Regions from separate parts of the Novosphingobium sp. PhB55 genome, predicted to be linked through region 1. Evidence: riboswitches for the same ligand, from Rfam matches in the RefSeq annotation. Region 1 holds a riboswitch; the other holds the start of a gene.
What was found. A riboswitch is a leader RNA that binds a small molecule or an ion and turns the genes downstream of it on or off. The one in region 1 is predicted to bind S-adenosylmethionine.
Positions count from the first base shown of each region.

Region 2: it holds a riboswitch for S-adenosylmethionine, as region 1 does, so the genes downstream of both, metA (homoserine O-succinyltransferase) here and EDF57_RS23695 (low specificity L-threonine aldolase) in region 1, are expected to answer to the same signal.

Region 1 is NZ_SODQ01000012.1:65,436-72,873, reverse strand. Features, by position in the region: gene EDF57_RS23720 (hypothetical protein) at 1-40, shown strand, start outside; gene EDF57_RS23715 (GMC family oxidoreductase) at 37-1,503, shown strand; gene EDF57_RS23710 (lysylphosphatidylglycerol synthase transmembrane domain-containing protein) at 1,668-2,705, opposite strand; gene EDF57_RS23705 (response regulator transcription factor) at 2,708-3,370, opposite strand; gene EDF57_RS23700 (histidine kinase) at 3,367-5,022, opposite strand; SAM-I-IV-variant riboswitch at 5,201-5,312, shown strand; gene EDF57_RS23695 (low specificity L-threonine aldolase) at 5,378-6,505, shown strand; gene EDF57_RS23690 (hypothetical protein) at 6,551-7,438, shown strand, end outside.
Region 2 is NZ_SODQ01000002.1:716,205-723,642, reverse strand. Features, by position in the region: gene EDF57_RS07430 (TorF family putative porin) at 1-725, opposite strand, end outside; gene metA (homoserine O-succinyltransferase) at 894-1,889, opposite strand; SAM-I-IV-variant riboswitch at 1,924-2,031, opposite strand; gene EDF57_RS07420 (VacJ family lipoprotein) at 2,234-3,457, shown strand; gene nhaA (Na+/H+ antiporter NhaA) at 3,613-4,800, shown strand; gene EDF57_RS07410 (universal stress protein) at 4,868-5,683, shown strand; gene EDF57_RS07405 (N-succinylarginine dihydrolase) at 5,748-7,052, opposite strand; gene EDF57_RS07400 (LysR substrate-binding domain-containing protein) at 7,200-7,438, shown strand, end outside.

The sequences.
Region 1 (7,438 bases):
TACCGGGAACAGTGCGCAGGCGGCGAGGATCGCGGCATGAAGGGGGCTGCCAACGGCGCCAGACACGGCTCGGGCGAGATCGAGACCGAAATCCTCGTCATCGGATCCGGCCCCGGCGGCGCGGTGAGCGGAACGCTCTTCGCCGAAGCCGGACGCGACGTGACCATGGTGGAGGAAGGCGATCATCTCGCCCTCGAAGCAGCGCCCCACTTCTCGCGCGAGGAAATGCTCCTCAAGTACCGCAACGCCGGTGTCGGCGTGGCGCTGGGGCGGCACAAGCTGGCCTGGGTGGAGGGCCGCTGCGTGGGCGGCGGGAGCGAGGTCAATCGCGGCCTCTATCACCGCACCCCCGGCTATGTCTTCGACGACTGGCGGCGGCGCTTCGCGGTGCACAGTCTGGACCTGGCGGAAATGACGCCGCATTTCGCGGCCTGCGAGGCCGTCGCCCGGGTGGAATACGCCGGCAGTGCCGCCTCCGACATGTCGCGCCGCCTCCAGCAGGGCGCCCAGGCGCAAGGCTGGCTGGCGATCGAGGCGCCGCGCCTCTACCGCTACGACCATGATCATGGGCGCGGCGTAAAGCAATCGATGTCGGCCACATTCGTGCGCCGCTTCCTGGAGGCCGGCGGCGCGCTGCTTCCGGCAACCCGCATCGCCCGGCTCCGCCGCATGAACGGCCACTGGATCGCCGAGGGCACGCGCCGCGGCGAGGATGGCAGTCGGCGCGCGGTCACTTTCCGCGCAAAGACGGTGGTGGTTGCCTGCGGCGCGGTCCAGACGCCTGCCCTGCTGCGCCGCTCCGGGATCACGAAAAACGTCGGCGACAGCCTGCGCTTTCACCCCATGGTCAAAGTCGTCGCCGAATTCGACCGCGACGTGAACCATCCCGGAGACTTCGACCCGGTCCACCAGGTCAAGGAATTCGAGCCGCGCTTCGGCATGGGCTGCTCCATCAGCACGCCGGCCATGCTCGGCGTCGCGCTGTCGGGGCGGCCCAGTCACTGGGACCTGGTGGCGGAGCGCTGGCGGCGCATGGGCATATACTACGTCCAGTCCGGCGGCGGCGAGGCAAGCGTTCGCAACCTGCCCGGCTTCGAGGATCCCATCGTGCGGGTGCGCTTCTCGCAAGGCGATCTCTCGGTGCTGGGCGAAGGCCTGCGCCGGCTGTGCGAGGCGCTGTTCGCGGCGGGTGCGCAGCGGATCTATCCCTGTCTCGCAGGCTATCCGGATTTGCATTCCCCCGCGGATCTTGCCGGCCTGCCCGAACTGCTTCAGGCCAGCGACGGCAACGTCACGTCGGTCCATGTCTTCTCGTCCTGCCCGATGGGCGAGGATGACCGGCGCACCGCGGCCAATTCCTTCGGCAAGGTTCACGGCACCGACGGCCTCTACATCAACGACGCCTCGCTGCTCTGCGGGCCCACTTCGGTCAACCCGCAAGGCACGGTCATGGCCGTCGCCCATCGCAATGCCACCGAGGCCCTGACCCGCCGGTTCCACTGATCGGGTGCGGTGCGGGCCCGTCCGGCCCGCACCGACGCCTTTTTGCCGCGGCGCCAAAGGCCAGCCGCGCTCTATCCCTCCATCATCGGGAATCCGACAGGAAGCAGCGTCCTGCCCGCGGGCCTTCCGGTGTCCCGGCGCATGCCTCACGCTGCGGCGCAAGCCTAGCCGGCCTGGCCCGCCTTCATGACCAGCAGCGGAGACTCCCGCCGCATCGATACCAGCCAGCCCAGCGCGAACAGCGCGGTCGGCAGCCAGAGCAGCAGATGGGCCAGCAGGATCGTCGCCGTCGCCTGCTCGGCATCGACGCCGACGGCGCGGTAGGAGAGCATGCCGAAGAATTCGTAGGACCCGAAATGGCCGGGCAGCGCGGGCACCAGCGTGCCCAAGGTCGAGAATGCAAAGGCCACCAGCGGTTTCAATGCGCCGCCCACCTCGCCGCCCAGGCTCACCCAGGCACCGAGCATGACGAGGCTTTCCAGCAGCCACAGCGCGAAGGACAGCAGGACCATGCCCAGGATGCGGCGCGGATCGCCGGTGCCGCGCACGGCCCCCGCCACCGAGCGGGCGGTCTGGGCAATGCGGGCCACCAGAGACACGGGAAACGTGCGTTCGGCCCATCCGGCCACCGCCTCGATCGCGCCGGGCGACAGCAGAACGAGCAGGCTCGCCCCTACCGCCACTAACAGCACGAGGCGAAACTGCGCCACGATCTCGGCCGGCAAGGCCGTGTCGACCAGAAGCAGCGCCAGCCCGGCGACCATCAGGATCGAGACGAGATCGAGCACGCGCTCCACCACCATGGCGCCGAGCACATGGCCCATCGGCAGCGAGAAGCTGCGGTGGAACCAGTAGACGCGGAACACGTCGCCGAGGCGGAACGGCAGGATATCGCTGATCCCGAAGCTGGCGACGAAAGGCGCAACGCTCGGCCCGAACGGCACTTGCCGCCCGCCCGGATCGAGCAGGACGCGAAACCGCCAAGCGCGGAGCAGGAAATCGAGCCCATAGGCAAGCAGCGCCAGCACCAGCGGCGGCCAGCTCGCCCGCGCCAGCAAGGCGCCCACGGCCGCCATGTCCACCGAAGTCCAGAGCAGCCCCAGGAACACCGCGCCAACCAGGGCGCCGAGCCAGAAGCGCAGTTGTCCGCCGCCCTTCTTGCTGCCGGCGTCGCCCCCCGCTCCTGCCGCCGCCCGGTCCATGGTCAGCCGTTGTCGCTGATCTGGGACTGATACTTGACGAAAAGCGTGGCCAGGGTGGTGCGGCTGGAAATGTCGAGCTTGCGGTAGATGTTGTGCAGGTGGATGCTCACCGTGCCTTCGGTCGATCCCACCATCCCGGCGATGGCCTTGTTCGAGAAGCCCCGGCAGACCAGCGCGCTGATCTCCTTTTCGCGCGGCGTCAGGCTGGCGATCTCGCCGCCGATATCGACGCCGCCGCCGCGCTTGGCCTTGGCCACGAGGTCTTCGGGCAGCCACTTGCGGCCGGCCATGACCTCATGCAGGCAATCCAGCAGCGAATCCGAGGCATAGTCCTTCAGCAGCAAGCCCCAGACGCCAAGCCCGATGGCCTCGGCGATCTGCCTTCCGGTCATCGTGGCCGAGAGGAATATGACCCGCACAGGCCAGCCGTTTTCGCGAATGGCGCGCAGGATCGCCAGCCCGCCGACATCGGGCATCGACACGTCGAGCACGGCGACTTCGGGCCGCTTGTCGCGGATCACCGCCAAGGCGCGCGTACCGCTGCCCGTCGCTTCCACCAGTTCGACTTCGCGGGTCGCCTGGAGCAGGTCGGCCAGCCCGCGCAGCAGCAGCGGATGGTCGTCGGCAACCAGGACCCGGCAGGTCTTGAGGTTCACGACGCTCATGCCGCCTCGTCCAGCGGGATGACCATGGTGACGCGCAGCCCGTCGGCACTGTCATTGAGCGCGATCGAGCCGCCGAGCTGCATGGCGCGGCTGCGGAGCGAAACCGGGCCGATCCCGTTCGCCGCCGGTCCCAGCCCGCGCCCGTTGTCCACCACGCCGAGTTCGAGCGCGCTGCCAACGCGCCGCGCTTCCAGTGCGACGCGGGTGGCAGACCCGTGGCGCACGGCATTGGCCGTCGCCTCGGAGAACAGCGCGATCACTTCCTCCACCAGGTTGCGCGGCAAGTGGGTGGAGCGGCCGTGCCAGTCGAACGCGACGGTGACGCCCCATTTCTTCTCCAGCAGGTCCGCCTGGCGGCGCAAGTCCGCCACCATATCGGTGGGCTGGTCCGCATAGACGTCGCGCTGTTCCTCCACGAAGCGGCGAATGCGCCGCTGCTGCTCGGTGACGAGTTCCTCGATCGCCTTGAGGTCCTGCGCCACCTCGGGTTCGCGGGCGGCCAGGCTGCGCAGTTTCAGACTGGTCGCCGTGAGATCCTGGAGCACGCTGTCGTGCAGGTCCTGCCCCAAGCGGCTGCGTTCCTCGGCACGGGCACTGTCGGCGCGCCGTGCCACAAGCTCGACATGCTCCAGCTCGGAACCGGTGCGCGCGGCGATGATCTCGGTCAGGGCCAGGGCATCTTCGGGGCGGCCGTCCGGGTCCACCACGATCATCGCGCCGCGAAAGCGCAGACCCGAGAAGCCGGAGCGCACGGCGTAGTCGTGCGGCAGGGGGCGCGGCAATCCCAGCGCATCGAGCGCCAGCGTCAATCCGGACATTTCTGCGGGGCTGACGAGGCTGGCGCGGGTGCGGTCCATGAAGTCCAGCCGCGCCTCCGCGAAAACGCTGCGGAACGTCGCCGGGTCGAGCGGCAGCAGGCGCAGGCCTTCCTTGCGCCAGTGGGCGATGAACCCGGTCGGCTCGTCCTGCTCGCGCCAGATGAGGATCAGGCTTTCGCAGCCGGTGATCGCGCCGGAATGGCCGCAGAGTTCCGCCAGCCAACCGCGCCGGTCGCCGACGCCCGCATCCATCGGCCAGCCGGCCAGGCGCGCCAGCCGTTCGCGGCTGCTCTCGCGGTAGGCGCCGAAATAGCCGAGCATCACCGCGCAGACCAGGAAGTAGACGGTGCGGATGATCAGCACGTTCAGTTCCGATTCCCCGTCGAGGATGTCGGGAATGCCGATCGTGAACAGCACCACTTCCAGCATGACCGCGCCGATCATGGCGCCCATGAAGCCCCAGCGCACGGTCATCGCCAGCAAAGTGAAGGGCAGGAACGAGAAGAAGGGGCTGGTCAGTTCGTTGGTCAGGAACGCCAGCCAGCCGAGAATGGCGGTGTCGAGCACATGGACGAGGAAATGGACCGGACTGTCGACCGGCCGCCGGATCGGCACGGCCACCAGCACGATCGCCATGACGAGGTAGATCGCCAGCACGTCCTGCACTTCCGCGCGGTAGCGGCTGGGCTGGGTGGGGTCGAGATAGATGGCGATGACGGCGAAGATCGCCGTAATCAGCCGTCCATAGCTGATCAGCCGATTGGGATCGGTGATCAGCAAGGCATTGCGTGCCCGGCTGACGCCGGATGCCGTCGCGTCGAAAGTCCGCCCCATGTGTTCTTCGGTTCCTCGCGCCCGCGCGGCATAACGGCCGGAAGCGTAGGAAAAAGCTACGAAGCTGCCGCAATTTCGTCGAGTCAGACTTACTGCTGATCGGCCTGCGAAAAGGGATAAGTGTGCGGTCGAATCCGCAGAACCGGTTGACGAATTCGGGCGCCGGGCCTAGTCAGCGCCCCAGCATCAAGAGTCGGGATCGCGCCCGGCACCAACCTGCTCCCGAGCAAGGTGGTACCTTCGCAGACATGCGAAGGGATGTGGCCGGACCGGCAACAAACGGGTTTTCCAGCTGCATCGCCGTCGTTCCTTCCCGGCTCGCCCGAAGTCCATCGCGCGCCAGAAGGAAGACCGCATGTCCGAACAGTTCCCCTCAGGACCCACGCAGCAGTTCGCCAGCGACAACTATGCCGGCATCTGCCCGGAAGCCTGGAACGCCATGGAGCAGGCCAACCGCGGCTCCGCGACCGCTTATGGCGAGGACGAATGGACCCGCCGCGCCGCCGACGCCTTCCGCGACCTTTTCGCCACTGACTGCGACGTCTATTTCGCCTTCAACGGCACGGCCGCCAATTCGCTGGCGCTGGCCGCGCTGTGCCAGTCCTACCACTCGGTGATCTGCTCGTCCTCGGCCCACGTCGAGACGGACGAGTGCGGCGCGCCGGAGTTCTTCTCCAACGGCTCCAAGCTGCTCGTCGCCCAAAGCGCTGACGGCAAGCTGACCCCCGCCGCCATCCGCGGCCTAGCGACCGGCCGCTCGGACATCCACTTCCCCAAGCCCCGCGTCGTCACGATCACCCAGCCCACCGAAACCGGGCAGGTCTATACCGTTGCCGAGATCGAGGCGATTTCCGCCACCTGCCGCGAACTCGGGCTGAAGCTACACATGGACGGCGCCCGTTTCGCCCATGCCTGCGCCGCCCTGGACTGCGCGCCGGCGCAGATCACCTGGCAGGCCGGCGTGGACGTGCTCTGCTTCGGCGGCACCAAGAACGGCATGGCGGCGGGCGAGGCGGTGATCTTCTTCGACCACGCCCTGTCCGAAGACTTCGCCTATCGCTGCAAGCAGGCCGGCCAGCTCGCCTCGAAGATGCGCTACCTTTCGGCGCCGTGGATCGGCGTGCTGGAAACCGGCGCCTGGCTGGGCAATGCCCGCCACGCCAATGCCTGCGCCCGCCGGCTGGCCGGCGCCGTCACCGGGATCGAAGGACTGGACCTCATCTTCCCGGTGGAGGCCAATGCCGTGTTCCTGGCCGCGCCCGAGCCGGTGCTGGACGGGCTGCGCGCCCGGGGATGGCGTTTCTACACGTTCATCGGCGGCGGTGCGCGGTTCATGTTCGCCTGGGATGCCGACCCCGCCCAAGTCGACCGTCTCGCCGCCGACGTGATCGCGCTGGCGCGGGAAAATAACCTCGTGCCGCAAGATTCGGGGACCGCGAATTTTCAGAGAAGCTCTGAGGAATTGGCAGTAAACACCGCATAACTTGCATGTTACGATCGCCCTTCGTGACGAGACGGGGGGCGATCCTTGGCAGAAGTGCGCAAAACGGCAGTCATTCTCGTCCACGGCATCGGCGAGCAGCGGCCGATGGACACGCTCTGGAGCTTCATCGACGCGGCATGGTCGAAAGACCGCTCGCTCGTCGCGGGCTATGACAATACCGTCTACTCCAAGCCCGACGTCACTTCGGACAATTTCGAGCTGCGCCGGGTAACAACGCGTTACTTCGACCCGCCGGATCCCCGCCGCGTCGACTTTTTCGAGTATTACTGGGCGCACATGATGATCGGCAACACGGTGGCCGGGATCGGCCGCTGGATCGCCTCCCTGTTCTTCCGCAGCCCGCAGAGCATTCCGCGCGCCTACCTGCCCTACTGGATCGCGGGTTGGCTGGTGGGCCTGGCGATCACCATCGCCATCGTCGCCTGGCAGCTCCTGTCCGGCGACGAAGCGGATCACCGCCTCTGGTGGACGCTGCTGCCCGGCCTGATCGGCCCCGCGCTCACAAGCGTGATCGTGGGCATGCTGGTGCCCTATGTCGGCGACGCGGCACGCTACTTGCGCGCGGAGCCGGACAATGTCGAAGCCCGTCAGCGGATCCGGGCCGGCGGCGTCGAGCTGCTGCGCAAGCTGACCGAAAGCGGCGAGTACGACCGGATCGTGCTGGTCGGCCACAGCCTCGGCTCAGTGATCGCCTATGACATCCTGACCCAGGCCTGGGCGCAGCTCGATCCGCTTCGCCTCCAGGCGCTCCATGCCGCCGGCTCGCCCCTGTTGGAAAGACTGACCGCGCTGGAGAAGGCCGGGGCGGTACTCGAGGCGGCCCGGCGCGGCGGCGATTCTGCCCTGGAGGAAACCGCCCTGCCCGCCTGGCGCAATGCCCAGCGCGCCTATCGCCGCGCCCTGGCCGGTGTG
Region 2 (7,438 bases), on a different contig from region 1:
CAGAAGGCCGCGGTAAGCGAGAAGAGCGCGGCGGCATCGGCAGCGGAGGCGCTGCCCAGATCGGTGTCGACATAGGCAAGGCCCAGGGTGACGGGTCCGAGAGCCGCGTCGGCGCCCAGCGACCAGTCGTAATATCCGCCGGGTTTCGGGCTGATCGCGCCCTTGCTGCGGCCACCGTGCGCTCTCAGCGTCAGCGGCGTGCCGGGGATCGGCGCGGCGGTCTCTCCGAAGAGATAGAGGTGGTCGCCGCCGAGTGCCGATTGGTCCCAGCTATAGCCGGAACCGACCGTGGCACTGAGCGGGCCGAAATCGTGAGTGAGCCGGGCGGTCGTCTCGAAATACTCGATTTTCGCCGCGCCGGCCCCCGCCGCCGGGCGTTCGCCGCCGGGATAGCTGTAATAGGCCAGGGCGACATCGAGCGTGGTGGCGGCAGCCACCGTCCCGGCCCAGCCGCCGTAGAAATCCACCTCGGTGGGGCCGTAACGATCGCCCATGTCGAGCGACGAGGCCCAGGTTCCGAGGTAGACCCCGCTCTTGTGCGAGAGATTGATCGTCGCCTGGACCGCCGGATCCTTGCCGGTCAGCGAAATTCCGCGAAAGCGATAGTCGCTGATGATCGTGGCGGCACCCGAGACAGAAAAGTCGGGCGTATCGTCGGCGGCCTGGGCAGTGACGGGCAGGAAGAACAGCGCCAGGACCAACCCGGCGGAAGAAGCGAAATGCATGGAAGTCCTGTTATGGGACGATAGGGGGCAGTGGCATTATAGGACGCCATGCCCCCAGACGGCCGGGATGCGCGTCGCTCCCCGCCGATCCCGGCAACAGAAATTTACAAATGCTTCATTCGACTGGAAAAAATTCCGCGACCGGCCGGGCCGCGCGCGGCATCGAGGTTACGCCGGGGCCAGGTCTACCGGCCCATCGGCCTGCTCGATTGCGGCCGACCCGATTGCGGCCCGTTCATCCGCTGCCGCCTCGCCGCGCGCCGACTGGCCGATGGACGCGGCCTCGAAAGGTGTCGTCTGGTAGATCTCGTTGATCCAGTTGCCGAAGAACAAGTGGCCATGGCTGCGCCAGGCATTGATCGGCGGCAGCGAGGGATCGTCGTTCGGGTAGTAGTTTGCCGGGATCGGGCCGCCATCCCGGTTGTATTCGTTGGCCAGCGTGTCGCCGTCGTATTCCAGATGGTTGAACATCAGCAGCGCGCGGCGGGCCGGATCGTGGAGCAGGCAGAGCCCGCTGTCGTCGCTCTCCGCCAGCACCCGCAAATCGCCGCCCTCTGGCAGGTCGGCGCGGCGCACTTGCGTCCAGCGCGAGACCGGCACTGCAAATTCGTCCGAGATGCCGCGCAGGAACGGCGAGTTCGGCGCGCGATTGCGATGGGGGAATACGCCGAAGGCCTTGGCGTCGAGCGCATGCTTGGGCACGCCGTGGAAGTGGTGGAGGAAGGCCTGCGCAGCCCAGCAGATCGTCAGGCAGCTATGGACGTGCGTACGCGTCCAGTCGAAGATGCGGCGCAGCTCCGGCCAGTAGCGCACTTCCTCGAAGGCCATGCGCTCCACCGGGGCGCCGGTGATGATGAAACCGTCGAACCGCTCGTGCTGGACGTCGCACCAGGGGCGGTAGAAGGCTTCGAGATGCTCGGCCGAGGTATTGCGGGCGACATGGTCGCTGATCCGCACCAGGGTCAGCTCGATCTGCAAGGGCGTGGCGCCCAGCAGGCGGGCGAGCTGCGTTTCGGTGCTAACCTTGTCGGGCATGAGGTTGAGCAGCCCGATCCGCAGCGGGCGGATATCCTGCCGCACCGCATCGCTTTCGCGCATCACGGCCACGCCTTCGGCTTCCAGGATGGAGCGGGCGGGCAGATCGTCGGGAATCTTGATGGGCACTTGCGTCGGTCCTCTTTCGGGGATGACGCTGGTGGCTTGATCCGTTGATTGCCGGGTCGGCCACATCCTCCCCGAGGGGAGTGCCACCTTGCCCGGATCGGCAGGTTGGCGTTGGGCGCCATCCCAACTCTTGATGCTGGGAAGCGTCATAAGCGCTTCGGCCCGATCTTGCAACGGCCTGTCCGAGAGGCGGCGAATGGGCGCTTGGGCGATGCGACAGCCATCGGCCGGTCCAATTGACGAAAGCGGAAATCGAGCCTAGCGGCCGGAAAGCCCAGCGGAATTGCCTGATCGCGGAAAAATCGTCTTCGCTGCAGAGACCGCGATATGCTAAGGACCATCGAATGAGTTTGCCGGCTGCCGCCGTGGCGTTGTTGATGACGGGCCCGTCGGTGCCCGACGCTCCTGTTCACTTCGCCGTCGATACCGCGGCAGAGGCAGGTGATCTGCAAGTTGGCAACCCGCAAGTTGGCGCCCTTCAGCTGGCGGCACTTCAGCCTGCCGATGCGACTACCCCGCCGGTCTCCGATCCTGCGGCCCCGGCAAATCCGGCCCCGACAGTTCCTGACGCGTCTGCGCCGGCCGCCTCTGCCACCCCGCCGGAAGCCGCTTCCGACGAGCCCGAATCGGTCATCGTCGTCACCGCGCCCGAACCGGCACCGCCGGGCGATCCGCTGCAGAAGCTGAACATCGAATCCTTCAAGGCGGTCCAGGCCGTCGACCAGGCCGTGCTGGAGCCGGTCGCCAAGGCGTACAACAAGGGCCTGCCGCGCCCCGTCCGCCAGGGGCTGCGCAATTTCTTCACCAACCTGAGCGAGCCGGTGGTCTTCGCCGCCTACCTGTTGCAGTTCAAGCCCGGCAAGGCGGCGGAGACCGCAGGCCGCTTCGCGATCAACACGACGCTGGGCGTGGCCGGCCTGGTGGACGTGGCCAAGAAGAAACCGTTCAACCTGCCCTATCGCCCCAATGGGCTGGCCAATACGCTGGGCTATTACGGCGTCGGCCCCGGTCCGTTCTTCTATTTGCCGATCGTCGGCCCGACGACGCTGCGCGACATCATCGGCGATTCGGTCGACAGGCTGCTGGTGCCCGCCGTCGTCGGCAAGCCCTTCACCAATCCGGCGGTCGTGCTGCCGATGACCATCGTCGACCAGCTGGGCGAGCGCGCGGCCTTCGACGAGCGGATCAACAAGATCCGCAAGGAAGACAAGCCCTACGCCGCCTACCGCGAACTCTACCTGAGGCAGCGTAAGGCGGAAATCGAGGCGCTCCACGGCCGGATCACGCCCGACGTGGTGCCGGTCTACGGCCCGAGCATGAAGACGGCCGACAACAAGGACGAGGCCAAGGCGAAGGAAGCTGAAGCGGAAGCCAAAGCCAGGGCCGAAGCGACAAAGGACGTGACGGAGCAGACACCGGCACCGGCACAGCCCGCCGTTCCCGCACCGCAGGGCAATCCCCCCGCGGCGCCGATCCAGCCGGCCGCTTCCGAGCCCGCCCCCGCTCCTGCCACCACCGCCGCTCCTGCCGCTCCCGTGCCCACCCTCGAAACGGTACCCACGCCCTAAAGTACGGAGGCTCCTGCCGGAAACCGGCGGGGAGTGCAGCGCTTGGGGTGGCCTTCGGGCCACATCCCGGTTAGGCTGGCCGGTATCTGCAAAGGCATCGGGCCATGTCCGCCGCCTTTTCCCGCCCGCCATCCCGACGAGAACGCTCGACATCGATGCCCCTGCTCAAGCGCCCCCGTTCCGCCCTGCGCGCCTTCCTGCACAGTGAGGCGTCCGGCGGCATCCTGCTGATGGTCGCGGCAGCTTTGGCGCTGATCGTGGCCAACAGCCCGCTTGCCGACACCTATTTCCACACGCTGCACGTCATGATCGGGCCGATGTCTCTCGCCCACTGGATCAACGACGGACTGATGGCGCTGTTCTTCCTGCTCGTCGGCCTCGAGATCAAGCGCGAGTTCGTCGACGGGCACTTGTCCACCTGGTCCGATCGCGCGCTGCCCGCGATCGCCGCGGCCGCAGGCATGATCTGCCCGGCGGCGATCTACCTCGCCATCGCCGGGTCCACGCCCGGTCTCGCGCGCGGCTGGGCCATTCCCGCCGCTACCGACATCGCTTTCGCCATCGGCGTCATGGCGCTGCTCGGCAAGCGCGTGCCCGCCTCGCTCAAGCTGTTCCTGACGACGGTGGCCATCGTCGACGACATGGGCGCCGTCGCGGTGATCGCGCTGGCCTATACCAGCGAGATCAACGGCGCCGCCCTGCTGGCGGCCGGCGTCATCATGGGCGTCATGTTCGTGCTCAACCGCGTGGGCGTGAAGGCCTTGTGGCCCTATCTGATCCTGGCCGCGGCGCTCTGGCTGGCCGTTCTGCTGTCGGGCGTCCATGCGACCATCGCCGGCGTCCTGGCCGCAAGCCTGATCCCGATCCGCGCCACGCCCGGCGCGCCGGACAGCGAGGAATCGCCGCTGCACCGCCTCGAACACGGGCTTCACGGCTGGGTGGCTTATGCCATCGTGCCGCTGTTCGGTTTCGCCAATGCCGGGGTTTCGCTGGCGGGCCTGGGCATGGAGCATCTGATCGCGCCGCTTCCCATGGGCGTGGCGGGCGGCCTGTTCCTGGGCAAGCAGATCGGCGTCTTCCTGGCGCTCTGGCTCTGCGCCCGTCTGGGCATCGCCAAGCGACCCAGCGGCGCCACCTGGATGCAGACTTACGGCATGTGCCTGCTCTGCGGCATCGGCTTCACCATGAGCCTCTTCGTGGGCGGGCTGGCCTTCAGCGATCCGATCCTCATCGACGAGGTCAAGATCGGCGTGCTGGGTGGCTCCATCGTGTCCGCCCTGGCCGGATTCGCCGTCCTGCGCCTCACGGCCTCGCGCCGGAAGGCTCCGGTCGAGGCGGCCTGAAAGGACTGAACATCCGGGCGCCGCAAGGCCGGACGGCCCGGGAACGAAGGAAGAGAAGGGACCGCACATGGCAGAACAACGGGGACCGGTACTCGTCGCCACGGATCTCAGCCCGCGAAGCGACCGCGCGGTGGACCGGGCGCTCATGCTCGGCGGACAATGGCAGGTGGAGACGTGCGTGCTCCACGCCCTCCGCCCCGAGGAATGCGTGGCCGAAGACGATGTGCGCCAGACGCTGCCGGCCGATCCCGGCAATGTCCGCATCCTTCTGCCCGCCGGTCCCGCCCCCGACACCATTGCCGACGTGGCGCAGGACCTTGCCCCCTCGCTTATCGTGACCGGCATCGCCCGGTTCAATCACCTCGGCGACTATTTCCTGGGCACGGCGGTAGACCATATCATCCGCAATGCCGCCGCGCCGGTGCTGGTGGTCAAGCAACGCGCCCGCACGCCGTACCGGCGCATGCTGGTGGCCGTCGACTTGTCGGTGGATGCCTTGCGGACCTTGCGCACTGCCGGCGAACTCTTCCCCCAGGTACCGATCGAGGTGGTTCACGCCTATCACGTACCGTTTCGCGGCTGGGTCGATTCCGACGGCATGCGCGAGGAACTGCGGTGCGAGGCAGGCGCCCGGCTCGACGAATTTCTCGCTAACCAAGCCTTGCCGGCGGCGCTTGCCGCCAGGATCACGCCGCGCCTGGAACTCGGCGCGCCCGACGAAGTGCTCGCCCGCGCCATAACGCAGTTCGCGCCCGATCTCGTGGTCGTGGGCAGCCGCGACCGGAGCGGACTGGCGCAGGCGACTTTCGGCAGCAACACTTCGGCGCTGCTGGGCTGGATTGCCGCCGATACGCTTGTCGTCAAAAAGACGCCCGAAGGCTGAAGCATGTTCCAATCGGGTGGAATCACCTGATGACCTGGAAGATCCGGCAAAAACCTGGCCCGCCTCAAAGCTCTCCGGCTGCGAAGCCCAGCACATCGAGCAAGGCAGCGCGCGCGGAGCGGCAGCGGTGCCACAAGTCCGGCTCGCCGAGATCCTCAGGGGCGATGTTTTCCGGCCATTCCCGCGCGATCACCGCCTCGATCCGGTCGCAGGCGCGCTCGTCCAGCAGGAATCGCGGATCGATGGCGGCATGGGCTTCCCGCGACACCGCCACGCGCAGGCGAAGGCAGGCCGGGCCGCCGCCGTTGCGCATGGATTCGCGCACGTCGACCACTTCCAGACGGCCAATGGGATTGTCCGCCGCGACCACTTCTTCCAGCCATTCCCAGACAGCAGAGGCCTCCCGCGCTTCCTGCGGCAGGATCAGCGCCATGTCTCCGCCGGGCAGTGTCACCAGCTGCGAATTGAACAAGTAAGTGCGGATCGCGAGGTCGAGGCTTATCCGCGCGGCCGGTGCCTCGACGATGACCGCGCCCGGCACTCGCCGGCGCAGGACGCGGTAGACCAGATCGCGGTCGGCAAAGGCCTGTTCGTGAGTGAACAGCACGTTTTCATTGGCCACGGCGACCACGTCATTGTGGAAGGCTCCCGTCGCGATGGCGATCTCGCCTTGCGGGACGAGCGTATGATCGGCGGCGGCAAGGCCGTGGCGACGGGCGATGGCCGCGCTGGCCGCGCGGTGCTGGCGGGCGGGAAAGACCTGCCCTGCACTGCCCTGGACCGCACGCTCCCCGTAAACGAAGACCTCTAGGCTCCGCTCCGCATGGCTTTCGCCCAGACGCATGAAATTGGCGGCGCCTTCATCCCCCAGACCGGGCGGCAGGGCCGGATGAACCGCAAAGAAGCGCGCGTCGGCAAAGGCCAGCCGCAACTGGCGGAAGGTCTGGTCATGCTCGATACCGCGGTGGAGCATGGTGGAGAGGTTGGCCACGCTCAGATGGCAGCGTCCGTCCGCCGTATCCGGCGCGGGCGAGACGGTGGCGGCATTGGCGGTCCACATCGATGAGGCCGAGAACGCATTGCGCAGCAGCGCCGGGTCCTGCTCCCAGGCGGCGCGCAGAACCGCATCGTCGCTGCCCGAAAAGCCCAGCTTGCGCAGCCAGTCCGCATCGGGCCGGTCCTGCGGCAGGAGCAAGCCCTGCGGCAGGCCCAGTGCCAGCATGCGCCGCATCTTGCCCAGCCCTTGCAGCGCGGCCATGCGCGGGGCCGACGTGGCGCCGGCATTGGAAGCGGAAGCGATGTTGCCCAGCGACAGGCCCGCATAGTTGTGGCTGGGCCCGACCAGCCCGTCGAAATTGATCTCGCGCATCCCGCAGCTCCTTCCAGCCTTGGCAACACCGTCGCACAAGGCGTCCGCGCGGCCAAGCGCGGCGATCTTCATGCATATTTGGCATGATGGCCGATATATTTTCCGCTAATAACCCCAATTCCACGCATGACGATATGAGCGAATGGAATGAAGCCGGACGACCGCCGCTACCTGCCACCGATGGCCATGCTGCACGCTTTCGAGACCGCGGCCCGCCTCGGATCCTTCTCCCGCGCCGCGGAGGCGATCGGGCTGACGCAAGGCGCGGTGAGCCGCCATGTCGCCAATCTCGAAAGCTGGCTCGGCACCGCGCTGTTCGACCGGCATGGCCGCCGCGTGGTGCTGAACGCGGGCGGAAGTGCCTATCTGGAGGAGATTGCTCCCGC